3 regions of the Actinomadura formosensis genome follow, and region 2 is predicted to be linked to each of the others. Evidence: riboswitches for the same ligand, from Rfam matches in the RefSeq annotation. Region 2 holds a riboswitch; each other region holds the start of a gene.

Evidence for each region. Region 2 has a riboswitch for thiamine pyrophosphate ahead of thiO (glycine oxidase ThiO). Riboswitches for the same ligand answer to the same signal wherever they lie in the genome.
Region 1: linked by a shared signal. The riboswitch ahead of thiC (phosphomethylpyrimidine synthase ThiC) and the one ahead of thiO (glycine oxidase ThiO) in region 2 are both predicted to bind thiamine pyrophosphate.
Region 3: linked by a shared signal. The riboswitch ahead of ACQP1N_RS00380 (purine-cytosine permease family protein) and the one ahead of thiO (glycine oxidase ThiO) in region 2 are both predicted to bind thiamine pyrophosphate.

What each region holds. Positions count from the first base shown of each region.
Region 1 is NZ_CP192011.1:3,532,852-3,542,925, reverse strand. Features, by position in the region: gene ACQP1N_RS16670 (DUF881 domain-containing protein) at 1-621, opposite strand, end outside; gene ACQP1N_RS16665 (LysE family translocator) at 675-1,310, opposite strand; gene ACQP1N_RS16660 (PLP-dependent aminotransferase family protein) at 1,408-2,748, shown strand; gene ACQP1N_RS16655 (sugar phosphate nucleotidyltransferase) at 2,771-5,269, opposite strand; gene ACQP1N_RS16650 (CDP-alcohol phosphatidyltransferase family protein) at 5,266-5,916, opposite strand; gene ACQP1N_RS16645 (NUDIX hydrolase) at 6,048-6,569, shown strand; gene tsaA (tRNA (N6-threonylcarbamoyladenosine(37)-N6)-methyltransferase TrmO) at 6,604-7,026, opposite strand; TPP riboswitch at 7,116-7,229, shown strand; gene thiC (phosphomethylpyrimidine synthase ThiC) at 7,225-8,997, shown strand; gene ACQP1N_RS16630 (TetR/AcrR family transcriptional regulator) at 9,160-9,738, shown strand; gene ACQP1N_RS16625 (metallophosphoesterase family protein) at 9,740-10,074, opposite strand, start outside.
Region 2 is NZ_CP192011.1:2,686,726-2,696,799, reverse strand. Features, by position in the region: gene ACQP1N_RS12765 (GNAT family N-acetyltransferase) at 1-486, shown strand, start outside; gene metF (methylenetetrahydrofolate reductase [NAD(P)H]) at 423-1,358, opposite strand; gene ACQP1N_RS12755 (polyprenyl synthetase family protein) at 1,518-2,570, shown strand; gene ACQP1N_RS12750 (serine/threonine-protein kinase) at 2,744-3,826, shown strand; gene ACQP1N_RS12745 (hypothetical protein) at 3,835-4,002, opposite strand; gene thiE (thiamine phosphate synthase) at 4,067-4,735, opposite strand; gene ACQP1N_RS12735 (Rv2175c family DNA-binding protein) at 4,867-5,241, opposite strand; gene ACQP1N_RS12730 (NAD(P)/FAD-dependent oxidoreductase) at 5,320-6,537, opposite strand; TPP riboswitch at 6,632-6,744, shown strand; gene thiO (glycine oxidase ThiO) at 6,734-7,861, shown strand; gene thiS (sulfur carrier protein ThiS) at 7,858-8,058, shown strand; gene ACQP1N_RS12715 (thiazole synthase) at 8,147-8,866, shown strand; gene ACQP1N_RS12710 (DMT family transporter) at 9,014-9,976, shown strand; gene pknB (Stk1 family PASTA domain-containing Ser/Thr kinase) at 10,013-10,074, shown strand, end outside.
Region 3 is NZ_CP192011.1:70,221-80,294, forward strand. Features, by position in the region: gene ACQP1N_RS00345 (heavy metal translocating P-type ATPase) at 1-2,299, opposite strand, end outside; gene ACQP1N_RS00350 (hypothetical protein) at 2,330-3,292, opposite strand; gene ACQP1N_RS00355 (heavy-metal-associated domain-containing protein) at 3,363-3,569, opposite strand; gene ACQP1N_RS00360 (Fpg/Nei family DNA glycosylase) at 3,764-4,627, shown strand; gene ACQP1N_RS00365 (hypothetical protein) at 4,730-5,593, shown strand; gene ACQP1N_RS00370 (SSI family serine proteinase inhibitor) at 5,717-6,136, opposite strand; gene ACQP1N_RS00375 (rhodanese-like domain-containing protein) at 6,229-6,561, shown strand; TPP riboswitch at 6,616-6,732, shown strand; gene ACQP1N_RS00380 (purine-cytosine permease family protein) at 6,727-8,076, shown strand; gene ACQP1N_RS00385 (sensor histidine kinase) at 8,153-10,074, shown strand, end outside.

The sequences.
Region 1 (10,074 bases), 850 kb from region 2:
GATGGCCGCGGCGCCGGCCGCCCAGAGCCCGTTCACCAGGACCTGGAGATCCTGGTCGTAGACGCGGCCGCCGGCGGCGCGGTCTCGCCCGGCGGGATCGGGACGCGGGGCGTCGGCGAGCGTCACCACGATCCCGGCCCCGGCGGCGGGCAGCGCGGCCGCCGCGGCGGCGGCGCGGGCCAGCCGGCCCCGGACGCGGCGCCCGGTGTCGCTGCGGGCCAGCACGGCGGTCCGGGTCCGCTCGGTGTCGGCGCGCAGCCGGTCGAGGCGGCGCTGGAGAGCGTCCGTCTCGGCGGTGCGCGCGTGGATCGCCTCGACCAGCCGGGACCGCCGCTCGGCGGCCACGGGCTCGCTGCGGCGCACCTCGGCGACGGCGACCGCGATCAGGGTCCCGGTGAGGACGAGGACGAGCAGGACCCCGGCGCCCCGCAGCCGCCCGGCCCGCGGCCCGGTGCCGCCGGCGGCGCGGCGGGCGGCGGCCTCCGCGTAGCCGTGGTCGAGCAGCTTCCCGGCGAACAGGTCGGCCAGGAGCGACATGGAGGCGTCGGGCCGCCGCCGGGCGGGCGGGCGTGCCGGTCCGTCCGGACGGGGGTCACCGAGGTCGTCCCGTCGTGCGTTCACCGCCTCATCATGCACCGCCCCATGATGGCAAGGACCGGCGAACCGGACACGGGTCAGGTGGTGGCGGGGCGGAGACCGATGTGCAGGGCCAGTCCGGCGAGGACGGAGCCCATCAGGTACCGCTGGACGCGCTGCCAGCCGGGCCGGCGTGCCAGGAAGACGGCGATGCCGCCGGCGCCGAGGACGATGAGGCCGTTGACGATGAGCGCGATGACGCTCTGGACGAGGCCGAGGAGCAGGCTCTGCGCGGCGAGGTGGCCGCGCTCCGGGTCGAGGAACTGCGGCAGCAGCGACACGTACAGGATCGCGATCTTCGGGTTGAGCAGGTTGGTGACCAGGCCCATGGTGAACAGGCGGCGGGGCGGGTCGGCGGGCAGGTCCTTCGGCGCGAACGCGGTCGTCCCGCCCGGCCGCAGCGCCTGCCAGGCGAGCCAGAGCAGGTAGCCCGCGCCGGCCAGCTTGACCGCCGTGTAGAGCGCCGGGACGAGCGTGAAGACCGCGGTGATGCCCGCGGTGGCGGCGGCGAGGTAGACGAGGAATCCCGCGGCGACGCCGCACAGGGAGATCAGCCCGGCGCGGCGGCCCTGCGCCACCGACCGCGATACGAGGTAGATCATGTTGGGTCCGGGCGTGAGAACGAGGCCGAGGGCGACGACGGCGATCGCCGCGGCGGCGCTGAGCGAGATCATTGCACTCCCGATGAAGTCGAATGATCCGATGCTAGAACTCCTCCTTTCTCGGTGCAATAATCTAAATTGATCTCGGTGCAATATAAATGGAGGACGGGTGGAGGACTTTCGCCGGGTCGCCGATCAGGTGGCGGCCGACATCGCGGCGGGCCGGCTGCGCCCCGGTGACCGGCTGCCGCCGCAGCGCGCGTTCGCCCGCCAGCGGGGCATCGCCGCCTCCACGGCGAGCCGCGTGTACCGGGAGCTGGCCGGGCGCGGCCTCGTGGTCGGCGAGGTCGGGCGCGGCACGTTCGTCCGCGCGGCCGAGCGCCCCGCCGTCCCGGCGCTGGCGGAGCCGGCCGGTGCGCCCGTCGACCTTGAGCTGAGCTATCCCCTGGTGCCCGAACAGGGCACGCTGCCGGCCGCCGGGATGGAGCGGCTGCTGCGCCCGGACGTCCTCGCCGCCGCGCTCGGCCCCACCGGCGTCGCGGGCACCCCCGCCGCCCGCGAGGCCGCGGCGGCGCTGCTGGCCACGCCCGGCCTGGCCCCCGAGCCGTCCCGGATCCTGTTCGCCGGCAACGGCCGGCAGGCGCTCGCGGGCGCCGTGGCCGCGCTCGTCCCGCCGGGCGGCCGGCTCGCCGTCGAGGCACTGACCTATCCGGTGATCAAGGGCATCGCGGCGCGGCTCGGCGTCACGCTCGTCCCGATCCCGGCCGACGAGCACGGGCTGCGCCCCGACGCCCTCGCCGCCGCGCACCGCGCCGCCCCGCTCGGCGCCCTCTACGTCCAGCCGACGCTGCACAACCCGCTGGGGACGACGATGCCGGAGCGGCGCCGCGCGGAACTCGCCGCCGCCCTGGAGCGGCTCGGCCTCCACGCGATCGAGGACCGCGTCTGGGCGTTCCTGCGCGCGGACGGGCCGGAACCGCTGGCGGCCCTGGCCGGGCGGCGCACCGTGCTGGTCGACAGCCTGTCCAAGCGGCTCGCGCCCGGCCTGACCCTCGGGTTCGCCGTCCCGCCCGCGCCGCTGGCCGGGCGGGTGGCCGCCGCGCTGCGGTCGGGCGCGTGGGGCCCCTCGCGCTTCGCGCTGGAGGCGGCGACCGGGTGGATGGCCGACGGCACGGTCGAGGCGGTGACGCGCGCCAAACGCGCGGACGCCGCCGCCCGGCGGCGGATCGTCGCCGAACGTCTCGCGGGCGCCGCCGTCCGGTCCGGCCCGTGCTCCTACTTCTGCTGGTGGGACCTGCCGCCGCGGTGGCGGGCGGAGACGTTCGTGGCGGCGGCCGCGCGGCGCGGGATCGCCGTCACGCCCGCCGCCGCGTTCGTCGCCGGGACGGGCGCCGCCCCCCGCGCGGTCCGCATCGGCCTCGCCTCACCGCCGCGGGACACCCTGGCGCACGCGCTGGACGTCCTCGCCGAGATCGCCGCGGGCGGCCCCGACGACTTCCCCGTCGACTGACCCGGCGCCGCGCCGCGGGCGTTCAGGTGCCCGCGCGCTCGACGACGGCGGCCCATTCCTCCAGCAGCGCCTGGGCGGCGTCCGCGTCCGGCCCCTCGGCCCACAGGTGCGTGACCGCCTCGGCCGGGTCGGGCAGGACGAGGGTCCAGCGTCCGTCGTCCTCGACCACGCGGACGCCGTCGGTGGTGTCGATCGTGCGCACCCCGGCGGCCTCGACGACGTGCCGCATGACGCTGCCCTTGGCCGCCCAGGGCGTCGGGACGGAACGGCGCAGCAGATGCGCCGCGGGGATGCGGCGGTCGATCTGCGACAGCGTCAGCCGCGTCCGCGCCACGAGCCCGACGAGCCGGACGAACGCCGCGATCCCGTCCACGGTGCCGCTGAACTCGGGCATCAGGAAGCCGCCCCGGCCGTCCCCCGCGAAGATCACGCTGGGCTGCGCGGCGGCCTTGGTCAGGACGTCCTGGGAGGTGGAGGTCCACTCGACCTGCACGCCGTGGAACCGGCACACCTGCTCGGCGACCCGCGTCGTCGTCACCGGCAGCGCCACCTTGCCGCCGCGCCGCTCCGCCGCGACCAGGTCGAGCATCACCAGCAGGGCCCGCTCGTCGCCGACCAGCTCGCCGTTCTCGTCGACCAGGGAGATCCGCTCCCCCACCGGATCGAACCGGACGCCGAACGCGGCCCGCGCCGACGAGACGAGGACGCCGAGCCGCTCCAGGTCGCGCATCCGCTCGGCGAGCGTCTCGGTCGGGTTGGCCTCGTCCAGCCCGGCGTTGCGGGTGAGGACCTCCACGCCGACCTTGCCGAGCAGGTTCGGCAGGACGAGCGAGGCGACGCCGCCCGCACAGTCCAGGACGATCTTCAGCTCGGCCTCGCGGACGCCCCGCATGTCGACGCGGCGCAGCAGGTCGCGGGTGTAGCTCTCCACGACGCGCGGCGGGTAGGTCAGCTCGGCGATCTCGCCGGGGAACGCGCGCCGGTACTCCTGGCGGCCGAAGACGCGCTCCAGCTTGCGCTGCGCCGCCAGCGACAGGTCGGCGCCGCCCGGGTCGAGGAACAGGATGTCGACGCCCTGGGGGTCGCCGAGCGTGGTGCGGATGTAGATGCCGCCGGCGGCGTCCTCCCGCCCGGTCTCGAACCGGGTGACGGTCAGCGGTGTCGCCTCCAGGTCGTTGACGTTGATCGCGCTGGCGGTCAGGGCGCTGTTCACCGCGCGTTTGAGGGTGCGGGCGGCGCGGGAGACGTCGCGTCCGGTGACGACCGTCGAGCCCTTCTTCAGCGTCGTCGCGTAGGCGCTGGCGAGCCGGACCGCCAGCTCCGGCGTGATCTCCACGTTGACGAGCCCGGACACGCCGCGCGGCCCGAACAGGTTGCGCTGCCCGCGCGACTCCCAGATGACGCTGGTGTTGACGACCGCGCCGGCCTCGATCGTCTTGAACGGGTAGACCTTCACCCCGCTGGAGACGTACGCCTCCGCCTCGATGACGCACTCGTCCCCGATGACCGCGCCCTCCTCGACGCGGGCGCCCGCCATGATGTCGGTGTTCTTGCCGATGACGCAGCCGCGCAGGTTCGTGGACGGCGCGACGAACACGTTGTCGTGGACGATGGCCCGGTGCAGGAAAGCGCCTTCCTTCACCACGACGTTGCTGCCCAGGACGGTGAACTCGCGCAGTTCGACGCCCGCCTCGACCTTCGCGTAGTCGCCGATGTAGAGGGGGCCCTTGAGGACGGCCTCGGCGTCCACTTCGGCGCCTTCGGCGACCCACACGCCCGGGGACATCTCGAACCCGCCCAGGTCGATGCCGACCTGACCGGACAGCATGTCCGCCTGGGCCTTGAGGTAGCTCTCGTGGGTGCCGACGTCCTCCCAGTAGCAGTCGGCCACGTACCCGAACAGGCGGGCGCCTTCGGAAAGCAGCTTGGGGAACACATCACCGGACCAGTCGACCGGCTCGCCCTCGGCGACGTGTTCGAGGACCTCCGGTTCCATCACGTAGATGCCGGTGTTGACGGTGTCGGAGAAGACCTGGCCCCAGGTGGGCTTCTCCAGGAACCGCTGCACGCGGCCCTCGTCGTCCACGATGATGATGCCGAACTCCAGCGGGTTGGGGACCCGCTTGAGCCCGATGGTGACGAGCGCGTCGTTCTCCTTGTGGAACCGCACCATGTCGGTGAGGTCGATGTCGGTGAGCGCGTCCCCGGAGATGACGAGGAACCGCTCGTCGCGCAGCGCCTCCTCGGCGTTCTTGACGCTGCCGGCCGTACCGAGCGGGATCTCCTCCGTCGCGTAGCTGAGCGACATGCCGAGTTCCTCGCCGTCGCCGAAGTAGTTGCGGATCAGCGCGGCCAGGAACTGGACGGTGACGACCGTCTCGGTGAACCCGTGCTTCTTCAGCAGCCGGAGCACATGCTCCATGATCGGCCGGTTGACCAGCGGCAGCAGCGGCTTGGGCTGGTTGGCGGTCATCGGACGCAGCCGCGTCCCCTCGCCACCCGCCATCACGACGGCCTTCATCGGGGGGTCTCAGCTCCCTTCTGGTCGCCGGCCGGCGGTTCCGCGCGCGGGACGCCCCGGCCGTCCGGCTCTCGTGCCGGCCCCGCCCCCGGTACCGGCTCGGGGGCCGGGGACGAGCCGCGGCCGGCCAGCACCAGTTGCCGCGTCTGCGTCCAGTAGAGGACGGCCGCCCACCAGTACAGGCCCGTTCCCCAGATGGCGAAGGACCATCCGATGACCTTCGCCACCGTCGCCGCACCGCCGTCATGGTCGCCCAGCAGCAGCAGCGGGAAGGCGTACAGCAGGCACATGGTGCCCGCCTTCCCGATGAAATGGACGGGAAGCGTGCTGGCGTACCCCAGCCTCCGGATGATCGGCGCTATCGGCAGGATCGCGAACTCGCGGGCGACCAGCAGCAGCACCAACCACAGCGGGATGACGTCACGGATGGTGAGCCCGACGAGCGTGGCCAGGATGTAGAGGCGGTCGGCGGCCGGGTCGAGCACCACGCCGAGCCTGCTGGTCTGGTTCAGCGCCCGCGCCAGCTTCCCGTCCAGCCAGTCGGACAGGCCGGCGAACACCAGCACGCCGAGCGCCCACCAGTCCGCCTCCACCAGAATGAGCCAAAGGAACAGCGGGACACCCACGAGCCGTGCCATGCTGAGCATGTTGGGCACCGTGAAGATCCGGTCCTGCGGGGCCTCCTGCACTGTGCTCACCGACGCGTTCGCCTCCCCCAGCTCCCCCTAGATCCTGACCCTACCGGTAAGGGTTCGAAAGACCCCGATAGCGTCCGTCCATGCGTTGGACGGTGCACGGGGAGAGGTCGGTCTACGACAGCCCCTGGATGAGCGTGAGGCTGGCCGATGTCGAACTGCCGGACGGACGCCGGTTCGACCACCACCTCCTGCGGGTGCGGCCCGCCGCGGGCGTCGCGGCGGTCGACGGGGACGGCCGGGTCCTGCTGATCTGGCGGCACCGGTTCATCACCGGCCAATGGGGTTGGGAGATTCCCGGCGGACGGGTCGAACCGGGCGAAGATCCCGCCGAGGCGGCCGCGCGGGAGCTGATCGAGGAGACCGGATACCGCGCCGGGACGCTGCGGCACCTGCTCGACGTACGGCCCTCACCGGGTGTTCACGATGGCATCCATCACATCTACCGGGCGGACGGCGCCGAGCGCGTCGGCGAGCCGGCCGACGTGGAGGCCGAGCGGATCGAGTGGGTGCCGCTGGCATCGGTCCCCGCGCTCGCGGCGCGCGGGGAGATCGGCTCGGCGTCCACCCTGGCGGGTCTGCTCTACCTTGCCGCGGTGGGCTGACGGCGCCCGCGGGCGCGGGCGCGGCCGCCCGGCGTCACGTGCCCGGCTCGCGGGCGAGGATCGGCTTCACGTCCAGGACGGGGGTGCCGTCCAGGGCCTCCAGGTCGCGGACGCGGACGCGGTGGCCGGTGACCTGCAGGACCTCGACCGGGTGCAGGCCGATCGGGTTCGGGCGGTCCGGGGACCGGGTCGCGAACACGCCGCGCAGCGGAGCCCGCGCGTCGTCGCGCGGGTGGACGCGCAGGACGTCGCGGGCCGACCGGTGCAGCCAGGTCAGCACGAAGATCCGGTCGCCCGCGCGCAGGCCCTCCAGCGCCGGGAGGACGTCCGGCTCGAAGACCAGCCACGCCTCGGGGGCGCCCTCCGTTCCCTGCTTGGGCGCGGACGCCCGGTCGGTCAGCGGCGAGGAGACATACCCCACCGGGGTCAGCGTGAACTCTTGGTGAAGGTCGGACATGAGGTGATCCTCTCAGGCCGTCGCGCGGGCGCGTTCTATCCCATGATCGGCGGTTGCGGCAACCGGGGTGTGCCGGGTTAGCGTCGGGCACGACAGATCGCGGGGGCCCGGCGAACCGGGCTGAGATAGCGGCTGGGACGGCCGCTGACCGCATGAACCTGACCGGGTAATGCCGGCGTAGGGAGAGATCGAGTCGTCATGACAGAACGTGTGGTTCCAGCCGCCCGCAAGACCTACCTTCAGGGTTCGCGCCCGGACATCCGGGTTCCGATGCGGGAGGTGCCGCTGACCAACGGGGACGTCGTCGTCCTGTACGACACGTCGGGGCCGTATACCGATCCGGAGCAGGACACCGACGTCCGCAGGGGGCTGCCCGCGCTGCGGGAGGCGTGGATCGCCGAGCGCGGCGACACGGCCCCGTACGACGGGCGGGCCGTGCGGCCCGAGGACGACGGGCGGCGGCCGTCACCCGCCCGGACCGCTCCTGCGGGGGGTGCGCAGGGCGGCACCTCGCAGGGGGCCCGCGAGCATTTCCCGCCGCGCCGGCCCCGGCGGGCGACCGGGGGCGCGGTGACACAGCGCGCCTACGCGGCGCGCGGGGAGATCACGCCGGAGATGGAGTTCGCCGCGCTGCGGGAGGGCGTGCCGCCGGAGTTCGTCCGCGACGAGCTGGCGGCGGGGCGGGCGGTGCTGCCCGCGAACGTCAACCACCCGGAGATCGAGCCGATGGTCATCGGCCGGAACTTCCTCGTCAAGGTGAACGCCAACATCGGCAACTCGGCGGTGGCGTCGTCGATCGAGGACGAGGTCGAGAAGATGACGTGGGCGACCCGGTGGGGCGCCGACACGATCATGGACCTGTCGACCGGCAGGGACATCCACACGACACGGGAGTGGATCCTGCGGAACTCGCCGGTGCCGGTCGGGACCGTCCCGCTGTATCAGGCGGTGGAGAAGGTCGGCGGTGATCCGGCGGAGCTGACCTACGAGGTCTTCCGCGACACGGTGATCGAGCAGGCCGAGCAGGGCGTGGACTACATGACCGTGCACGCCGGCGTCCTGCTGCCGTACGTGCCGCTGACGGCGCGGCGCAAGACCGGGATCGTGTCGCGGGGCGGGTCGATCATGGCCGCGTGGTGCCTGGCGCACCACAAGGAGAACTTTCTCTACACCCGTTTCCGGGAGCTGTGCGAGATCTTCGCCGCCTACGACATCACCTGGTCGCTCGGGGACGGCCTGCGCCCCGGCTCGATCGCGGACGCCAACGACGAGGCGCAGTTCGCCGAGCTGCGCACGCAGGGCGAGCTGACGAGGATCGCGGCCGAGTACGGCAACCAGGTGATGAACGAGGGGCCGGGCCACGTCCCGATGCACAAGATCAAGGAGAACGTCGACCTGCAGCAGGAGTGGTGCGACGGGGCGCCGTTCTACACGCTCGGGCCGCTGACGACCGACATCGCGCCCGGCTACGACCACATCACCTCGGCGATCGGCGCCGCGATGATCGGCTGGTACGGGACCGCGATGCTCTGCTACGTCACGCCGAAGGAGCATCTCGGGCTGCCGGACCGCGACGACGTCAAGGCCGGCGTGATCGCCTACAAGATCGCCGCGCATGCCGCCGATCTGGCGAAGGGGCATCCGGGGGCGCAGGCGTGGGACGACGCGCTGTCGGACGCGCGGTTCGACTTCCGGTGGGAGGACCAGTTCAACCTGTCCCTCGACCCGGACACGGCCCGCGCGTTCCATGACGCGACGCTGCCGGCGGCGCCGGCGAAGACCGCGCACTTCTGCTCGATGTGCGGCCCGCACTTCTGCTCGATGAAGATCACCCGGGACGTCCGGCGGTACGCCGACGAGCGCGGGCTGGCCGCCGGCGAGGCACTCACCGCCGGGATGCGGGAGAAGGCCGAGGAGTTCAAGGCCGCGGGCGGGCAGGTCTACCTGCCGCTTTCCCCGTCCGGCTCCTGACGGCCGCGCGGGTCCGCCGCGGTGGCGTCCGCGGCGGACCCGCGCATCCCGGCGCGGGCCGGGGCTGTCGGCGCGGATAGTATCGAGGGACCGTTCCAAAGCCGCGGATTCCCTTGTACCGCCGCAGACCCCAGCCCCGCCGGGAAAGGACCGACGACCCACGTGACCAGCGACGACACGCCGAAGGCCCCCGCCCGTGCGGTGCGCGCCGACGTGCGCCGCAATCGCGCGCGGCTGCTCGCCGCGGCCCGCGAGACGTTCCAGCGCGACGGGGCCGATGCGTCCCTGGAGGGCGTCGCCCGGCTCGCCGGCGTCGGCATCGGGACGCTCTACCGCCACTTCCCGACCCGCCAGCACCTCCTGGAGGCGCTGCTCGCGGACGTCTACGCCGAGCTCGCCGCGGCGGCCCGCGACCTGCTGCTCTCCCCCGCCCCCGGCGAGGCGCTGATGACGTGGCTGCGGGCGTTCATCTCACAGGTGACGGTGTTCCGCGGCATGGCGGCCTCGGCGGTGGTGTCGCTGCGCGACGAGCGGCCCGAGCCGTCCCGCCGGGCGATGTGCGAGGCGGGCGAGGCGCTGTTCGCCCGCGCGCAGCGGTCCGGGGACGCGCCCGCGGACGCGGCGTTCACCGACGTCCTGTGGCTGACCGGCGCGATCGCGGCGGTCACCGAGCGGGAACCGGAGGCCGCGGGCCGGCTGCTGTCGCTCGCCGCCACCGGAATGGTGCCGGGCAGGCGGTAGGTCAGCCCGTCTCCGGGACGGGCAGGACACGGCGCGGCCCGCGCGGCGCCCCTCCCCGTTTGCGCCATTCGCGGGGATAGCCGACCGACACCTCGATGTGCGGGACGCCGCCGGTCCAGATCGTCCGGGGAATGTGCAGGTGCCCGTAGACGACCGACGCCGCCCCGAACCGGTCGTGCCAGTCGGCGGTGCGCTCGGTGCCGCACCACTGCGCGAACTCCGGGTACCACAGGACGCGGGTGGGCTCGCGGACGAGCGGCCAGTGGTTGACGAGCACGGTCCGCGTCCCCGGCTCCAGGGCGGCCAGCCGCGCCTCGGTGTAGGTGACGCGGGCAT
Region 2 (10,074 bases):
CACACCATCATGGAGCGGCACGCCTCGTATCCGGGGTTCCGGGCGTTCGTGGTCGAGCGGCGCGGCGCGCTGCCCATGCTGGCCAGTCCCGTCCTGGGGTTCGCCTATGGATTCCACGGGATGCGCGGCCAGTGGTGGCACGACGTCGTCCACCAGGCGCTGTCGGACCTGGAGGGTCCCGAGCACGCCGAGACGTGGCTGGGCGACACGTTCGAGGTCGCCGAGCTGCACGTCCATCCGCAGGCGCAGGGCAAGGGCCTCGGCCGGAGCCTGCTCAACGCGCTGTGCGAGGGCAGGCCGGAGCGGACGGCCGTGCTGTCCACGCTTGACAGGCGGCCGGAGACCCCGGCCCGCCACCTCTACCGGTCGGTCGGCATGGTGGACCTGCTGACCGGCTTCGAGTTCCCCGGCGGCGGGCCGCGCTACGCGGTCATGGGCGGGACGCTGCCCCTGGCGCCGTACTCCCCGGCGCCGAGGAGGGAGTAGACCTCGCGCGTCGCCGTGGACTTGTTGAACGTGATGAAGTGGATCCCCGGCGCGTCCTGGTCGAGCAGTTCGCGGCACAGCTGCGCGGCGTGCTCGATACCGAGCCGGCGCACCGCCTCCGGGTCGTCCGCGACGGCCTCGAACCGGGCCCTGACCTCGGGCGGGAACGGGGCGCCCGACAACTGCTCGGACCGCTCGATCGTGCTCATCCGGGTGACCGGCATGATGCCCGGCAGGATCGGCACGTCGCAGCCCGCGGCGGCGACGCGGTCGCGGAGCCGGAAGTAGTCCTCGGCGCGGAAGAACATCTGGGTGATCGCGTAGTCGGCGCCGGCCCGGCACTTCTCCACGAAGTGGCGGACGTCGCTCTCGATGTCGGGCGAGCGCGGGTGCTTGTAGGGGAACGCGGCCACGCCGACGCAGAAGTCGCCGTAGGAGCGGATCATCCGGACCAGTTCGGCGGCGTACTCGACGCCGTCCGGGTGCTTGACCCACTCGCCCATCGGATCGCCGGGCGGGTCGCCGCGCAGCGCGAGGACGTTGCGGACGCCGGCCGCGGCGAACCGCCCGATCAGGTTGCGCAGCTCGGCCTGGGAGTGGTTCACGGCGGTGAAATGCGCGACGGGCGTCAGCGTGGTGTCGGTCGCGATCCGCTCGACGATGTCGACGGTCTTGTCACGGGTGCCGCCGCCGGCGCCGTAGGTCACCGACACGAACGTGGGGTGCAGGACCTCCAGTTCGCGGATCGTACGCCACAGGGTCCGCGCGCCCTTGTCGGTCTTGGGCGGGAAGAACTCGAACGAGAAGGATCTGCCGCCCGAGGCCAGCAGTTCTCGGACGGTCGGGGGCCGGTCGGGGCGTGCGCGTCGCATCCCCCAAGCCTACAGAAGCCGCCGGAGAGCGCCCGGAGCCGCCGATTCGCGTGATGCTCGCCACAGCGCGCGGGCGTTATGGCCTTATTTCTGAGGATCCAGTGACTTCTCACGTTTTCGCGGGAGGGTTGAATCACCCCAGGTGGATACGATCTCGGCATGTCGACCAGCCGCATCCGCAAGGAGGTCGGCGAGGCCCTCCTCGGCTTCGTCGACCGGCAGCGCCCGGCGCTGCTGACCATCAGCGACGACCTCGCGCCGCTGCTGTCCGCGCTCGACGCCCTGCTGGGCGGCGGCAAGCGGCTGCGTCCCGCGTTCTGCTACTGGGGGTGGCGCGCCGCGGGCGGCGAGGACGGCCCGGGCATCGTGGCCGCCGCCGCGTCCCTGGAGCTGCTCCAGGCCAGCGCGCTCGTCCACGACGACGTGATGGACTCCAGCGACACCCGCCGCGGCCAGCCGTCCGCGCACCGCCGGTTCGAGGCGCTGCACCACGCGCAGGCGTGGCCGGGCGACGCGGAGGCGTTCGGCGGCGGCGCCGCCATCCTGCTCGGCGACCTGTGCCTGGCCTGGTCGAGCGAGATGTTCGAGACGAGCGGGCTGGAGGAGGAACGCCGCCGGCGCGGCCGGGCCGTCTACGACCTGATGCGGACCGAGGTCATGTGCGGCCAGTACCTCGACATGCTGGAGGGGACCCGCGGCCGGGCGACGGTCGCGACGGCGCTGCGCGTGGTCGAGTACAAGAGCGCCAAGTACACGATCGAGCGTCCGCTGCACCTCGGCGCCGCGCTCGCCGGCGCCCGCCCGGACGTGACCGCCGCCCTCACCGGCTACGGCCTGCCGCTCGGCATCGCCTTCCAGCTCCGCGACGACGTGCTCGGCGTGTACGGGGACCCGGCCGAGACCGGCAAGCCCGCCGGCGACGACCTGCGGGAGGGCAAGCGGACGGTGCTGGTCGCGCTGACCCTGGAACGCGCGTCCGCCGCGCAGGCCGCCGCGCTGCAGCGCCGCCTCGGCGACCCCGGGCTCGACCGTCCCGGGGTGGACGAGCTGCGCACGATCATCGAGGAGACCGGCGGCCTCGCCGCCTGCGAGACCTTGATCGAGCGCTATCTGCGCGAGGCGGAGAGGAACCTGGAGTCGGCCCCCATCACCGCCGAGGCCCGCGACGCCCTGGCGGAACTCGCGGTGGCCGCCACCACCCGGACCACGTGAGTGAGCAATGACATGGTCCGGCCGGGTCTCCCGGGCGGCCGGCACATCCCCCAGACCGGGACGCTTGGGACATGCGGGTAAAAACAAAGATCTGGGTTCTCCTGCCGTGCTCAGCCGTTACGCGGTACAAATAAGGAAATCTTCGTCCGTCCCCGCCGAGTCGGAGTTTTCCAGTGCCGCACGACACCTCCCGCGGGAGGACGAATCCCCACTCCGCACGTCCCGCCGCCCGTTCCGGGCGTCCCGGGCACCCCGGCCGCCCCGGTAAGCCCCGAAGCACCCAGGCACGGGCGGGGCAGGGGCGGCAGAACGGCGCCGCCTGCCCGGCGCACGGCGGCGGCCGGCGGCACGAGACGCCGCTCGGCCCCGACGACCCGCGCGGTCTCGGCGACTACACGCTGCTCGGACGGCTCGGCGAGGGCGGCCAGGGCATCGTCTACCTCGGCCGGGACGGCGACGGTGAGCTCGTCACCGTCAAGCTGCTGCGCGGCGGCGTGGCGGCCGGGCAGCGGGCGCGCAGCCGCTTCGTCAAGGAGGCGGACGCGGCCCTGCAGGTGTCCGGGCGGCACACCGCCCGCGTCCTCGACGCCGACATGACCGGCGACCGCCCCTACATCGTCAGCGAGTTCGTCGAGGGGCCGTCGCTCCAGGACGTCGTCCGGGACCGCGGCCCGCTGTCCGCGCCGCAGCTGCGCAAGCTCGCGGTGCGCACCGCGGCGGCGCTCGCCGCGATCCACCGCGCCGGGATCGTGCACCGCGACTTCAAGCCCGGCAACGTGCTGCTCGGCCCGGACGGCGCCAAGGTCATCGACTTCGGCATCGCCCGCACCGCCGACGCGACACCGCTCACCACCGGCCCGGTCGGCACCCCCGCCTACATGGCGCCCGAGCAGATCGAGGAGGAGCCGGTCGGGCCGGCCGCCGACGTCTTCGCCTGGGGCGCCGCGATGGTGTACGCCGCGACCGGGCGGCCACCGTTCGGGACCGGGCCGAGCGCGGCCGTCATGCGGCGGGTGACGTCCCGCAGGCCCGACCTCGGCGACATGCAGGGCCCGCTGCGCGACCTCGCGGCCCGCTGCCTGGACAAGAATCCCGCCGCGCGGCCGACCGCGCCGCAGCTCGTCCGGGCCCTGCGGGACGGCCACGGCCCGGCGCCGAAGCCGCGCCCGACCGCGATCCCGCGCTACCGGTGGCGGATGATGGTCGCGCTGGGCGTGGTCGTCGTCGCCGGCTTCGCGCTCGGCATGCTGTTCTGACCGGCGGCTCACCAGTGCGGCGGGCGGTCCTCCAGCAGCCGGGAGTCGTCGTCACCGCCGTCACCGCCGCGCCACTCGCCCCAGCCGATGTCGGTGTCGTCGGACGTCTGGTCGGGCAGGATCTCCAGGTCGTCGTCCAGGTCGACGAGCCGGTCGTCGTCGGGTCCCTCGCTCATGATCCCCATTGTCGGTGATCGGTCCGGGTGCCCGCACCGTGATCCAGGTCAAACCCCGACAAGGTCAGGTGGCGAGCCGGCGCGCGAACTCCGCCGCCGCGGCGCCCGGATCGTCCGCCTCGGTGATCGCCCGGACCACCACCACCCGGCTCGCGCCCGCCGCCCGGACCTCGTCGAGGTTGCCGAGGTCGATGCCGCCGATCGCGAACCACGGCCGCGCGACACGCTGCGCCGCCAGGTACTCCAGCAGCTTCGGGCCCGGCGCCGGACGTCCGGGCTTGGTCGGGGTGGGCCAGACGGGGCCCGCGCAGAAGTAGTCGGCGCCCGGCTCCACGGCCGCCGCCGACGCCTGCTCGCCCGAGTGCGTGGACCGGCCGATCAGCATGTCGCCGCCGACGATCTCGCGGGCGGCGGGCACCGGCAGGTCGTCCTGGCCGAGGTGCAGCACGTCCGCGCCGACGGCGTGCGCCACGTCGGCCCGGTCGTTGACCGCCAGCAGCGCGCCGTGCCGCTCGCACGCCGCCCGGAAGATCTCCAGGTAGGCCATCTCCTGCCGGGCCTCCAGGCCCTTCTGGCGGAGCTGGACGATGTCGACGCCGTTGCCGAGGACGGCGTCGAGGAACTCCGGCAGATCTCCTTGCCGTTCCCGCGCGCCGGTGCACAGGTAGAGGCGGGCCCGGCTGAGCCGGGCGCGCAGCGCGACGGCGCGTTCGGAGGGCAGGTGCCTGGACACGGCCGGGGCACGTCCTTTCAGATCAGATCGCCGCACGGGTGGTCACGGGGTCACGCGGCGGGAGTGGTCCCGTCCCGGGTGACCCCGTGATCGTGCCATGTGCTGCTTCGTCCGCTGGTACCGGGTGGTCTCTAGAAAGCGAGGGCCTGGGCGCGGCGGCGCACCTCGGTCCCGCGGTTCTCGGCGAGCGCTTCCACGGGCGTCCCCGGCAGCGTGTCGTCGGCGGTGAACAGCCAGCGGATCGTCTCCACCTCGTCGAATCCGGCGTCCGACAGGAGCGTCAGCGTACCGGGCAGCCCCTTGACGACCTGCCCGTCCTTGATGAAGGCCGCGGGCACCATCGGCTCGCCGCTGCGCCGCACCGCGAGGATCCGGTGCTCGTGAATGAGCTGCTTGATCCGGTTGGGCTTGATCCCGAGCCGTTCGGCCGTCTCCTTCAGGGTGAGCCATTCGCCGGCGAGGGCGTCGGTCCGGGGGTCGAGTGCGCTGTCAACGGTTGCGTGCATCTGCGTCACGCCCCCTTGCTACCACGCCTTCGAAAGCCTCAAACCCCCTGAACAGCCGTTACCTTCCGGCACCGCCCGCTACTGGCGAACGGCCTGCCGGACGGGGACGTCCGGGTCGGCGATCGCCTCGGGGTCCACCGGGGTCCCGGCCGCGATCACCCGCCTCGCCTGCACCAGGTCACGGGGCCGGTCGACGGTGAGGATCGCGTCGAGCCGGTCACCGGTCAGCCACACGGCCGCCCACTTGCGCTCCGCCGGGTCGCCGCGGTGGACGAGCCGCTCGGACGCGGCGTGGCTGCCCGCGTACTGCACCATGCGCCCGAACTGCTCGGACCAGAAGTAGGGGGCCGCGTCGTAGGAGGCGTCCTGGCCGAGGAGCGACGCGGCGGCGACCTCGGGGGCGTTGAGAGCGGTGTCCCAGTGCTCGACCAGGAGCCGCCGCCCGTACCGCGCCGACCACCACGCGGCGCAGTCGCCGACCGCGACGACGTCCGGGCGGAGGGCGCCGGGGTCCTCCTCGCCCTGGTAGACGCGGAACGAGCCGTCGGTGACCACGCCGCGCTCGGTCGGCAGGCCCGAGCCGTCCAGCCAGGACACGGCCGGGCGGACACCGATGCCGACCACGACCTCGTCGGCCTCGATCCGGCCGCCGCCGGCCAGGGCGAGGCCGTCGTCGCGCACCTCCGCGACCTTCACGCCGGTGCGCAGTTCGACGCCCGCCTCGGCGTACCAGGGGGCGGTGAGCGCGCCGACCTCGGGGCCGATCGCGCCCGAGAGCGGGGTGTCGGCCGCCTCCACGACGGTGACCGCGCAGCCCTTCCCGGCGGCGGTGGTGGCGACCTCGGCGCCGATCCAGCCCGCCCCGACGATCACGACCCGGGCGCCCTCGGTGAGCCGGGCGCGCAGCTCGCGGGCCTCGTCGATGGTCCGCAGGACGTGCTGCCGCCCCTCCCCCGGCAGCGTGATCGGAGTCGCCCCCGTCGCGATGACCAGCCCGTCGAACGGCAGGTCGCCCGCCGTGGACGCGAGTACGCCGCCGCGTCCCGGCTCGTCCAGGCGCAGGCCGGTCGCGCGTTCGCCGAGCAGCAGGTCGCAGCGCAGCGCGGCCCAGTCCGCGTCGACCGTCGTGTCGTCGGACTCGCCCTTGAGGACGGCCTTCGACAGCGGCGGCCGGTCGTAAGGCCGGTGCCGCTCCGCCGACACGAGCGTCAGCGCCCCCTCGTACCCCTTGCTCCGCAGGGCTTCCACGGCGCGCACGCCGGCCAGCCCGCCTCCCACGACGATGACCCTCTGCATGACGGCCACCCTATTCGGCCGCGTTTTTCGGGTGGACACCTGTCCAGGCACCGGTGCGCTTTACCGAGGTCGTAAGGTGGGGACCGGATAAAACCACACAGAGCGCGGGAGTCCGGTGCGACCGGGCTGAGAGGGCGGCTGAACGGGCCGCCGACCGCCGGACCTGATCCGGATCATGCCGGCGAAGGGAGCGCACATGGAGATCGTCATCGTTGGCGCCGGGGTCATCGGCCTCGCCACCGCCTGGCGGGCCGCCGCCGGGGGCGCCGCCGTCACCCTGGTCGACCCCTCCCCCATGAGCGGCGCCTCATCGGTCGCGGCGGGCATGCTCGCCCCGGTCGGCGAGCTGACCTACGGCGAGGAGCCGCTGCTGCGGCTCGGTCTCGCGTCCCGCGACCGCTACGGCGCGTTCGTCGCCGAACTGGAGGAGCTGACCGGCCTGGACACCGGCTACCGCACCGACGGGCTCGTCCAGGTCGCGTTCGACGCCGACGACCTGAGGTACCTGGACGACCTGCGCCGCTTCCAGGAGAGCCTCGGCCTGCCCGCCGAGGCGCTGACCGGCAGGGAGTGCCGCAGGGCCGAGCCGATGCTCGCACCCGGCGTGCGCGGCGGGCTGCTCGCCCCGCGGGACGGCTCGATCGACCCGCGCCGGCTCGGCACGGCGCTGCTGGCGGCGGCCGAGCGGTTCGGGGCCCGGCTCGTGCGGCGGCGGGCCGCGCGGATCGTCGTCGACGGCGGCGCGGCGACCGGGGTCGGGCTGGACGACGGGACGGTCATCCGCGCCGACCGGGTGCTGCTCGCGGCCGGACCGTGGTCGGCCGACCTGGAGGGCCTGCCGCCCGGGACGGTACCGCCCGTCCGCCCGGTGAAGGGCCAGGTGATCCGGCTCCGCACCCGGGTCCCGTTCCTGCGGCGCACCGTCCGGGGCCTGGTGAAGGGTTCCCCGGTCTACCTGGTGCCGCGTGCGGACGGCGAGGTCGTCATCGGCGCCACCCAGGAGGAGCTGGGGTTCGACACGCGTGTCACCGCCGGCGGGCTGTGGGAGCTGCTGCGGGACGCACGCGAGCTGGTGCCGGGCGTCACCGAGCTGGAATTCGTCGAGGTCACCGCGGGGCTGCGTCCCGGCTCCCCGGACAACGCGCCGGTCATGGGCCCGACCGCGCTGCCCGGCCTCATCGCCGGGACCGGGCATTTCCGCAACGGCATCCTGCTCACCCCGCTGAGCGCCGACATCCTGTCGGCGATGCTGCTGGACGGTCCCGTCCCCGAGATCGCCGGGCCGTTCTCCCCCGACCGTTTCTCCGCCGAGGTGCAGGCATGAAGGTGATCGTCAACGGTGAGCCGCGCGAGCTGCCGGAGGGCGCGAGCGTGGCCGACGCGGTCGCGTCCGTCACCTCGGCCGGGACCGGTGTGGCGGCCGCACTGAACGACGAGGTCGTCCGGCGGTCGGCGTGGTCGGCGACGACGCTGCGCGACGACGACCGCCTTGAGGTGCTGACCGCCGTCCAGGGCGGCTGAGGTCGGTCCCCGTAAGGACACCGCACAGGGAGGCTGAAACGTGGACAAGCTGGTCATCGCCGGGGAGGAACTGGACTCACGGCTGATCATGGGGACCGGCGGCGCGCCCAGCATGCACGTGCTGCGGGAGGCGCTCACCGCGTCGGGCACGGAACTGACCACGGTCGCGATGCGGCGGGTGGACCCGTCCGCACGCGGCTCGGTGCTGGACGTCCTGGCCGAGTGCGGCATCCGGGTGCTGCCGAACACGGCGGGCTGCTTCACCGCCGGGGAGGCCGTCCTCACCGCCAAGCTCGCCCGTGAAGCGCTCGGCACGAACTGGGTCAAGCTGGAGGTCATCGCGGACGAGCACACGCTGCTGCCCGACCCGATCGAGCTGGTCGAGGCCGCCGAGCAGCTCGTCGCCGACGGCTTCGTCGTCCTGCCGTACACCAGCGACGACCCCGTGCTGGCGCATCGCCTGGAGCGGATCGGGTGCGCGGCGGTGATGCCGCTCGGGTCCCCGATCGGGTCGGGTCTCGGCATCCGCAACCCGCACAACATCGAGCTGATCGTCGAGCGGGCGAACGTCCCGGTGATCCTGGACGCCGGGCTCGGCACCGCGTCCGACGCCGCCCTCGCCATGGAGCTGGGCTGCGACGCCGTGCTGCTCGCGACCGCCGTCACCCGCGCCCGGCATCCGGCGCGGATGGCCGCGGCGATGCGGCACGCGGTGGAGGGCGGACGGCTCGCCCGGCTGGCCGGACGCATCCCGATGCGCCGCTACGCGCAGGCGTCCTCCCCGTTCGAGGGGCTCGCCACTTCGTAGAATCACTAAAGCGTTCCCTGTAGAAATATTCGCTGGACCTGAAATCTGCGCGTTACCAGACTGGGTCTGCCGCACCCCGCGGACATGCCGCAACCCGGCGTCTCACTTCGGTGTTCGTGGAAACGACCCCGATCTAAGGTGCGTGACATGCAGCAGATGAACACGGATCGCGTCGACAAGCGCGCGGTCGCCGCCGCCACCGTCTCGGTGGTGCTCTGGGCGTCCGCCTTCGTCTCGATCCGCAGCGCCGGCGCCGAGTACGGGCCCGGTGCCCTCGCCCTCGGCCGCCTCCTGTCCGGGACGCTCGTGCTGGGCGTCCTGTGGCTCGTCCGGCGGGAGGGCCTGCCGCCGCGCGGGGCCTGGCCCGGCATCGTCACCGCGGGCGTGCTGTGGTTCGGCGCCTACATGGTCGCGCTGAACTGGGGCGAGCAGCTCGTGGACGCCGGCACCGCCGCCCTCGTCGTCAATATCGGGCCCCTGCTCATCGCGCTGCTCGGCGGCTGGCTGCTGAAGGAGGGCGTCTCGTCCCGGCTGGTGATCGGCTTGGCCGTGTCGTTCACCGGCGCCGCCGTCGTCGGGCTGTCGATGTCCGGCGAGGGCCGCGCGTCCGTCGGCGGGGTGCTGCTCTGCGTGGTCGCCGCCGTGACGTACGCGGCGGGCGTGGTGAGCCAGAAGCCCGCGCTGCGGCACGCCTCCGCGCTGCAGTTCACCACGTTCGCGTGCGCGATCGGCGCGCTCGTCTGCCTGCCGTTCTCCGGGCAGCTCATCGCGCAGGCCGCCGACGCCCCGGCCGGCGCCACTCTCAACATGCTCTACCTGGGCGTCTTCCCGACCGCGCTCGCGTTCACCACCTGGGGCTACGCGCTGGCCCGGACGTCCGCCGGGAAGATGGGCGCCACCACCTACGCCGTCCCCGCGCTCGTCGTGGCGATGTCGTGGCTGTTCCTCGGCGAGGTCCCGGGCCTGGTCACCCTCGCCGGCGGCCTGCTCTGCCTGGCCGGGGTGGCCGTGTCCCGCGGCGCCGGCCGCCGCGGTCGGCCGGCCGCTCCCGAACCGGGCGCCCGGGAGGAGTCTCCCTCCGGCCTCATCGAGGCTCATACTCTCGGTTGATGAGATCCGCGGGGGTTCACCCGTAAACTCGCACCGATGGACACGACGGTCGCAGATCCACTCGTCGGGCGGGTGCTCGACGGGCGCTACCGCATTGA
Region 3 (10,074 bases), 2.6 Mb from region 2:
TCGTGGCGACCTCCCGCCGGCCGGGCTCCGCGGCGGGCGGGACGGTGCCGTCCTCGCCGGCGGTCAGCGGCTTGAAGCGGCGCAGGCGGAGGCTGTTGCTGACCACGAAGACCGACGAGAACGCCATCGCGCCGCCCGCGATCATCGGGGTGAGCAGGCCGGTCGCCGCGAGCGGCAGGGCCGCCACGTTGTAGGCGAATGCCCAGAACAGATTGCCCTTGATCGTGCCGAGCGTGCGGCGCGACAGCCGGATCGCGTCCGCCGCGGCCCGCAGGTCGCCGCGCACCAGGGTCAGGTCGGACGCCTCGATCGCCACGTCCGTCCCGGTGCCCATCGCGAGCCCCAGGTCGGCCTGGGCGAGCGCGGCGGCGTCGTTGACCCCGTCGCCGACCATCGCCACGGTCCGGCCTTCGGACTGGAGGCGCTTGACCACGTCCACCTTGTCCTGCGGCAGAACCTCGGCGATGACCTCCTCGATCCCGACCGCGTCCGCGACCGTCCGGGCCACCGTCTCGTTGTCGCCGGTCAGCAGGACCGGGCGCAGCCCGAGCGCGCGCAACTGCCCGATCGCCTCCCGCGAGGTCGGCTTGACCTGGTCCGCGACGGTGAGCACCGCGCGGGCCTCGCCGTCCCAGCCGACCGCGACGGCGGTGTGGCCGAGCGCCTGCGCCTTCTCCATCGCGCGCTCCAGGTCGGGCGTGAGGTGCTGCGACCACTCGGCGAGCAGCTGCGGACGTCCCGCGAGGACGCCGTGGCCGTCCACCATCCCCTGGACGCCGAGGCCCTCGACGTTGGCGAAGTCCTCGACCGTGCCCAGCTCGCCGACCCTTTCGGCGGCGCCCTTCGCGATCGCCTGGGCGATGGGGTGCTCGGACGCGTTCTCCAGCGCGCCCGCCAGGCGGAGCACCTCGTCCCGCGGCACGCCGTCGGCCGTGATGACGTCGACCAGGGCCATCTTCCCGGTGGTGACGGTGCCGGTCTTGTCCAGGACGACGGTGTCGATGGTGCGGGTGGACTCCAGCACCTCCGGGCCCTTGATCAGGATGCCGAGCTGCGCGCCGCGTCCCGTCCCGACCATGAGGGCGGTCGGGGTGGCGAGGCCGAGCGCGCACGGGCAGGCGATGATCAGCACGGCGACCGCGGCGGTGAACGCCCCGGCGAGCGGTTCGCCGGTGCCGATCCAGAAGCCGAGCGTGCCGGCCGCGAGCGCGATCACGATCGGGACGAAGATCCCCGAGATCCGGTCGGCGAGCCGCTGCACCTGCGCCTTGCCGGTCTGCGCCTCCTCCACCAGCCGCGCCATCTGGGCGAGCTGGGTGTCGGCGCCGACCCGGGTCGCGCGCACCAGCAGCCGGCCGCCCGCGTTCACGGTCGCGCCGACCACGGCGTCGCCCGGCCCGACCTCGACCGGGACCGACTCACCGGTCAGCATGGACGCGTCCACCGCGGACGAGCCCTCCTCGACCGTCCCGTCCGTGGCGATCTTCTCGCCGGGGCGGACGACGAACACGTCCCCGGCCGCGAGCCGGTCGACCGGGATGCGCTCCTCGCGTCCGTCCCGGATGACCGAGACCTCCTTCGCGCCCAGTTCGAGCAGGGCGCGCAGGGCGGCGCCGGCGCGGCGCTTGGACCGCGTCTCGAAGTAGCGTCCGGCCAGGATGAACATGGTCACGCCGGCCGCGGCCTCGAGATAGATGTTCATCGACCCGTCCGAGCGGGTCATCGAGAACTCGAAGCCGTGTTTGATGCCCAGCTCACCGGCGGTGCCGAAGAACAGCGCCCACAGCGACCAGCCGAACGCGGCGATCGTGCCGAGCGAGATCAGCGTGTCCATGGTCGCCGTGCCGTGCCGCAGGTTGATCGCCGCGGCCCGGTGGAACGGCCAGCCCGCGTAGACGACGACCGGCGCGGCGAGCGTCAGCGACAGCCACTGCCACGCCTCGAACTGCAGCGCCGGGATCATCGCCATCGCGATGACCGGCACCGACAGCACGACCGCGGTGATCAGCCGCTGCCGCAGCGGACGCAGGCCGTCGTCCGGCTCCGGCGCCGCACCCGGGTCGGATTGCGGCGGGGCCGGCAGTTCGGCGGTGTAGCCGGCCTTCTCGACGGTGGCGACCAGCTCCTCCGGGGACACCCCCGGAGGGAACTCGACGCTGGCCTTCTCGGTGGCGTAGTTGACCGTGGCGGTCACGCCGTCCATCTTGTTGAGCTTCCGCTCGATGCGGTTGGCGCACGACGCGCACGTCATCCCGCCGATCGCCAGCTCGATACGCCCGGACTCGATGTCCGTGCTCATCGCTCCTCCTCTGCCTCGATCGCGTGGACGTCAGTGCGTGTGCGGCTGGTCATCGTGACCTTGCACGGGTTCTTCGGCGGGTACCCCGGCAGCGCCGGCGTGCACGGTGAACTCGGCCGTGCGGACCTTGCCGCCGTGCTTGAAGTCCAGGTACAGCCGGTACGCGCCGGAACTGGGCGCCTCGGCGAAGAACGTGATGCCGGGGCCGGGCTTCGTCTCGCCGTCGCCGGGCTCCCCGTCCGGGTGGACGTGCAGGTAGGCGAGATCGCCCTGCCGCAGCGCGACCAGGTGCCCGTACGCCTCCAGGTACGGCTCCAGGTCGGTGACCGGCCTGCCGTCCTTGCTCACCGTGAGGGTGAGTTCGGTGGACCTGCCGGGAGTGAGACCGCCGGTGAGCTCGACCTCGTACCCGTCCACCTTCGCGACCCGCTCGGGCTCCGGCAGCGGCGTGCTCCGCAGGTCGCCCGGGGCGAAGATGTCGGTGCCCAGGGTCAGCTGCCGGGGCGCGCCGTCCGGCTGGACGTCGGTGAAGAACCGGTACACGCCGGGCTCCGGCAGTTCCACCGGGACGGTCCAGACACCGCCCCCGATCTCGGTCGGGTGCAGGTGCTGGAACCCCGACAGGTCGCGCTGCGCGATGATCAGGTGGACGCGCTTGCCGTGCAGGAGCTTGAACCCGGTGACGGGCTTGCCGTCCGGCCCGTTGATGGTGAACCGGAAGTCGGTCTTCTCGCCGGGGGCCACGGTCGTGCTGCGCGGGGTCAGCGTGTAGCCGTCCTCGGACACCTGGAGACCGCCCGGGGCGTGCGGCGCCGCGGCGGCGCCCCCGCCGCTCCCGTGCCCGCCGGACCCGTGCCCGCCGCCGTCGCCCTCGTGCGACGCCATCTCCGCGGTGCCGCCGACGGGTCCCGCGGCCTTGCCGATCCCGGCGGCGCCGCCGAAGACGACGGCGAGACCGAGGGCGTACGCCCCCACCTTGGTCGCGCTGTTCATGCCGATCCACTCCACTCGTCTCCACCGGACGCACCCCGCTCGCTCGCTGGAACGGCGGGGCGCGCGCCGGTCATGCCTTCAGTTCGTATCCGGCCTCCTCGACGGCGGCCTTGACCCGGGCGTCGTCGAGGGGCGTCTCGCTGGTGACGGTGACCGCGCCGGTCGCGAGGTCGACCTCGACGCCGGTCACGCCGGCGATCTGCTCGACCTCCTCGGTGACCGAGCTCACGCAGTGACCGCAGGTCATGCCGGTGACGGTGTAGGTGGCGGTGCTCATCGGCGTCTCCTTCGCGATATTACCCCTGGGGGGTATCTGACGTTCCTCATGCTGCCATAACCGTGCCGCTGTCACAACCCCAGGGGGGTATGGGTTATTTCGAGATTCGGGTCACACGTTATCCCCAGGGTTTTCCACAGGTGCCCGCACCCCTGTGGACGACTTTCCGAGGACGGTTCGCCGATACTGAGGTCATGCCTGAGCTACCAGAGGTGGAGGCGCTCGCGGAGTTCCTGCGGGAGCGGGCGGTCGGCCATGCCGTCGCCCGCGTCGATGTTCTCGCCGTCTCCGCGCTGAAGACCTACGACCCGCCGGTGACCGCGCTCGGCGGGCTGACCGTCACCGGCGCGGCCCGGCACGGCAAGTTCCTCGACCTGGACGTCGACGGGCTGCACCTTGTGATCCACCTCGCCCGCGCCGGCTGGCTGCGCTGGCGGGACGAGATCCCGGCCAAACCCGTCCGGCCCGGAGGCAGGAACCCGCTGGCCCTGCGCGTCCACCTGGACGACGGCTCGGGCTTCGATCTCACGGAGGCCGGCACGAAGAAGGGCCTCGCGGTCTATGTCGTCCGCGACCCGTCGGACGTGCCGGGCGTCGCGTCCCTCGGCCCCGACCCGCTGGACGACGCCTTCACCGCCGCCGCGCTGGGCGGGATCGTCGCGGGCAGGCGCACGCAGATCAAGGGCCTGTTGCGCGACCAGAAGGTGATCGCCGGCATCGGCAACGCCTACTCGGACGAGGTCCTGCACGCGGCCGGGATGTCCCCCTTCAAGATCGCCGCATCGCTGACCGAGGAGGACGTCGCCGTCCTGCACGAGGCGATCGTCACCACCCTCCGGGACGCCGTGGAACGCTCGCGCGGCCTCGAAGCGCAGGACCTCAAGGGCGAGAAGAAGACCGGCCTGCGGGTGCACGGCCGAGCAGGCCAGAAATGCCCGGTCTGCGGCGACACCGTGCGCGAGGTGTCGTTCGCCGATTCGGCGTTGCAGTACTGCCCCACCTGCCAGACGGGCGGCAAGCCGCTCGCCGACCGCCGGATGTCCCGCCTGCTCAGGTGAGATCGGCCGGTGCGGATCCGCCGGTGAGCCGGAGACACCGGGCGAATGCGGCGTATCGTGTCGCGAGACATCAGCGATGATCGCCGTGCTCAGGAGCCGTCCATGGGATACCCCCCGCCCCCACCCGCCGGACCCGGTGGCCCTGGTTACGGTCCCCCGCGGCATCCGGGCTACGGCCCGCCCCCGCCCGCCGCCGTGCCCGCTCCGCCGTACGCGCCCGGACCCCCGCAGCCCGGCTACGGATACCCGCCGCGGCAGGGCGGCTACCCGCCCCAGCAGGCCGGTTACCCGCCGCAGCAGGCCGGTTATGCGCCGCCTCAGCAGGGTGGATATCCGCCGCAGCGGCAGGTGCCCCCGCAGGGCGCCCCGGATCTCTACGGTTCGCCGATCCTCGTCTACGACCAGCCCGCGCAGTTCTTCTCGACCGAGGCCAACTACACGATCTGGAGCCCGCAGGGGCAGCCCGCGGCGTACGTCCGGGAAGAGGGCGTGAGCGGCGCGAAGAAGGCGCTGCGGGTCATCAACCAGGCGAGCCAGACCAAGGCCGAGCGCAGGCTGTCGATCTTCCGTCCCGACGGCATGCCGTACTTCCTCTTCTACAAGCCGTACGGGTTCATGGGCACGCCCCGGATGCAGGTGCTCACCCCGCAGGGCGGCCTCATCGGGCACCTGCGCAAGCGGGCGATGCGCGGCTGGGAGATCCTCACCGCGCAGGAGCAGCAGATCGGCTACTACGAACTGCTGAGCGGCCGGGTCACCGACTGGCGGCAGCAGGAGATCGCCCGCATCCAGCGCGGCTTCGACGGGGTGGGCGAACTGCTGTCGCAGGTGTTCACCGGGGCCGACCGGTACGTCCTGCAGATGTACGTCCAGCCGCCGGAACCGATGCGCACTCTCATCCTGGCCTGCCCCCTGGCCTTCGACACCGCCGTCTCCCAGAACCGCAGCATCGGCGGCTGGATCTGACCGCATCCGGTGGCGGCACCGCCGGGACGTCCCCGCAGGAAACGATCAGGCCCCGGCGGGACGCCGGGGCCTGAGGGGTCGTGGGAACCGAGCCGGAACGGGGATGGCTCGTTCAGCCGGAGGTCAGCGGACCTTCGGGACGTCCCCGAAGAGCGGGGCGACCTGGCTCCAGCGGTGGAGCTGGCAGCCGTTCTTGCGGGTGAACTCGGTGTCGATCTCCTTGCCTTGCCAGGTGCCCTTCACCGTGGCGATCTCGGGACCGCCGTAGATCTGGGTGCACATCTGGCCCTTTGGGACGGGCTTGAAGGGTTCCTTGGCTTTGCTCAGGGCCGCGCATGCGTCGGCGGCTTTCGGATGGGTACCGCCAGGAGGGTCGCAGGTCAGTTTCCAGGTCTTGGCGGGGGCCTCCGGGGAGGCCCTGAGGGTGATGGTCAGCGAATCCGCCGGGGTGCCGGAGGGCTGCACGGACGTGGTGCCCGAAGGCCGGTCGGCGGGGTTTCCGTTGGCCTGTTCGTCGCCGCAGGCAGCCAGTGAGAGGAGCATGGCCAGCCCGGGCGCTGCGAATAGGAGCGTCCGATACCGCATGCGTGATTCGACGCAGGGGGGCTTCGCGCGGTTCCATGGGGGGTGTGATGATTTTCGGGGAAGACGTACCGGCCGTGGGTGCGGCCGACGTCCCGCCGGACGGCTATCTGCTGGACGTCCGGGAACAGGACGAATGGGATGCGGGCCACGCGCCCGAGGCGGTCCACATCCCCATGGGGCAGCTGGGCGACCGCGCCGGGGAGATACCGCGTGACCAGGAGGTCTTCGTGATCTGCCGGTCCGGTCAGCGGTCCGCGCAGGTGACGGTGGCGCTCAACCAGGCGGGCTGGCTGGTCAGGAACGTCGACGGCGGGATGAAGAGCTGGGCGGAGGCCGGACGGCCGATGGAGTGCGCCGGCGGCGGCCCGCCGTACGTTGCCTGATCTACTCCGTATGCCCCCTTTTAGGGGTTGACGGGCGGTTGTACGATCGGGGCGACCGATAACCGCGGGAGCTCGGGCCAGAGCCGGGCTGAGAGGGCGGCCTGCAAGGCGTCGCCGACCGCATGAACCTGTCCGGGTAATGCCGGCGTAGGGAGTGTGTGTCCCGTGACGTCCGACGTTGAAAAGCGCCCTAGCGACGAGCGGCCGAACAACGAGGTCCCCTTCACCCTCGATGAGCCCGCCCCCAGGGTCCTCGGGTTCTGGGACCAGAGTGCGTTCTGGGCCAACCTCGGTGTCAGTCTTCTGGCCTTCTCCGGTGCCTACACCGTCCTCGCGCCGGACGCCGATGGCCGGCCGACCATCTCCATCATGGCGGGCATCGTCGCGATGACCGTTGGAACGATCCTCGGCGGGCTGATGCTCGGCCTCGCCGCCGTCCCCGGCGCCCGCACCGGCCAGCCCGCGATGGTGCTGCTGCGCGGGTTGTTCGGCGCCCGGCTGTCGTACGCGCCGACGATCCTGAACATCGCGCAGCTGGTCGGCTGGGGGACGTTCGAGCTGATCGTGATCGCGGACGCGGCGCGCGAGCTGTGGGACGGCGTGCCGCGCTGGGCCTACGTGATCGCCGCCGGCGCGATCACGACCGTGCTGACGATCTGGCCGCTCGGCTCGGTGCGGCTGCTGCGCCGCTACGTGACGGTCGCCGTGGCGATCGCGCTCGTCTACTTCTACGTGGAACTCGTCCGGCAGCCGCTGCCCGACCTCACGCGGGGGTCGTGGGGCGGTTTCTGGGTCGGTGCGGACGCGGCGCTCGCGGTGTCGATCTCCTGGGTGCCGGTCGCCGCCGACTACACCCGGCATTCACGGACGGAACGGGCGGCGTTCGGTGCCGCGTCCGTCGGCTACTCGATCACCCAGATCATCGCCTACGTCCTCGGCCTGCTGGCGCTGGCGCTGGTCGCGGGCGACACCACCAGGATCTTCGACCCGTTCCTCGGCGCGACGCTCGGCGTGGTGTTCTTCGCGGTGTTCGTGCTGCGGGAGGCGGACCAGTCGTTCGCCGACACCTACTCCACCGCCGTGTCGATCCAGAACCTCTTCCCGCGCGCCGACCGCCGGGTGCTGAGCGTGGCGCTCGGCGTGGGCATCACCGTCCTCGCGCTCGTGCTGGACATCGGTGACTACGCGGGCTTCCTGCTGCTGATCGGGTCGGTGTTCGTGCCGATGCTGGGCGTCCTCGCCGCCGACTTCTTCCTCGGCCGCCGCCGCGCGCGGGAGGGCTGGGACGTCTCCCGGCGGGCGCCGTCCCGCTGGGGCATGATCGCCGCCTGGACGGCCGGGTTCGTCGTCTACCAGCTGATCAACCCGGGCACGGTGCGCCACTGGGCGGACTTCTGGCGGGACGTCCGGGACGCGCTGCACTTCGGCCCGCAGGACTGGATGAGCGCCTCGCTGCTGTCGTTCCTGGTCGCGGGGATCGCCGCGCTGCTCATCGGACGGATTACCAGGCGGTAGCCTTACCGAAAGGTAAGGTTCACGTGGCAATTTTCGATGCAAGTTACCCGGCGCCGTGCCGGTATCCGGTGGCACGATGACAGACGTGTATCAGCACGTCCATGATCCGATCGCGCGCGCCGTCATCGAGAGCGCCGCCGACGCGATCGTGGCCGTGGACCGGCGGCACCGCGTCACCGTCTGGAATCCGGCCGCCGAGCGCATGTTCGGCTGGACCGCCGAGGAGGTGATCGGCCACGTCCCCCCGATCGTCCCGGACGAGCTGAGGGCCGAGCACAACGCCGTCCAGGAACGGCTCCTCACCCGGCGCGCCGGCGACGGCGGGCAGATCTCGATCGCGACCCGCCGCTCCCACCGGGACGGCCGGCTCATCGACGTCCGCATCGACACGAGCCTGCTGAAGGACCCGGATGGGACGCTGCTCGGCTGGGTGGGCGTGTACCACCCGGTCGAGGAGGGCGAGATCGCCCAGCACCACATGACCGAGCGGGCCCGGCTCGTCCGGCGGCTGAACGACATCATCACCGACCTGAACGCCGAACTGGACCTCGCGGCCGTCCTCGACCGGATCACCGCCGCGCTGATCGAGCTGACCGGCGCGGACGCGGCCGGGTTCGTCCGGATCGAGGGCGAGCGCCTGCGGCTGGTCAGCCTGTCCGGACTGCCGGAGCGGATGCGCGGGACGTCCGCCGACCTGCGGTCGAGCCTGGTCGGGGAGCTGCTGCGGTCGGGCAAGACGGTCAAGCTCGCCACGGGCCGGCAGCGCCTCGGCGACCTGATCTGGTCGGAGCTGCCCGGCCTGCACACGATCGCGCTCGGCCTGTCCTACCTGCAGGGCCGGCCGTACGGTGCGCTGTACGCGCTCTTCTCCGGGGGCAAGGCCGGGCACACCGAGCTCGAACTGCTCGAACTGCTCGCCGGGCACGCCGGTGTCGCGGTCGGCAACGCCGTCGCGTACGCGGAGGTCGTCCGGCAGCGGGCGCACGAGCGCGCGGTGATCGACTCCAGCGCCGACGGCATCGCCGTGCTCGACCACGACCTCGTCGTCCGGCAGTGGAACCCGGCCGCGCACGCCCTCACCGGCATCCCGCCGGAGAACGCGATCGGCCGCCCGCTGCCGTTCGACATCCCGGTGCTCGGTGAGATGCTCACGTTCCGGCTGGAGTCGGGGAGGTGGCTGAACGTGCTCGCCGCCGAGATCGAGGAGACCGGCGAGCTGGTGGTGGACTTCCGCGACGTCTCCGCGGCCAAGGCGCTCGAAGAGGCCAAGGACCTGTTCCTCGCCACGACCAGCCACGAGCTGCGCACCCCCATCACGGTCGTGCAGGGTTTCGCGTCCACGCTGGTCAACCGGTGGGACGAGATGGCCGACGACGACCGGCGCGCCGCCGTCGCCACCATCGCCGAACGGGCCCAGTCCCTCGCCCGGCTCGTCGAGCACCTTCTGCTGGGCTCGCGCGCGGGCGCCGACGAGCTGCCCGTGACGATCGAGTCGTTCGATCTGCGGCGGGTTCTGGAAGGTGTCGTCGCCGGTTTCCGCTCCCTCTCCCCGCTGCACCGCGTCGAGCTGGAGATCGCGCCCGGCCTGCCGTCCTGCCGGGGGGACGCGATGGCGACCGACATCATCCTCGGGCAACTGCTGGAGAACGCGTTCAAGTACTCCCCGGACGGCGGAACGGTCAGCGTCAGCGCCCATTGCGCAGGCTCCGACATCGTCGTGTCGGTGGTGGACGAGGGGATCGGCATCCCGCTCGGCGACCATGAACGGATCTTCGAGCGGTTCGTCCAGGGCGACTCCGGGGACCGCCGGCGCTTCGGCGGCATCGGGCTCGGCCTGTACATCGTCAAACGGCTGACGGAGGCCCAGGGCGGGACAATTTCGGCGCATCCGGCCGGACGTGAGACATATCACACCAAATCTCGCAAAGCTTCTATAGACGGTGAAGTGTCGGAAATGGAACGGGCCACTGGCCGTCCGAACACTCTCCTGGAGGCGCC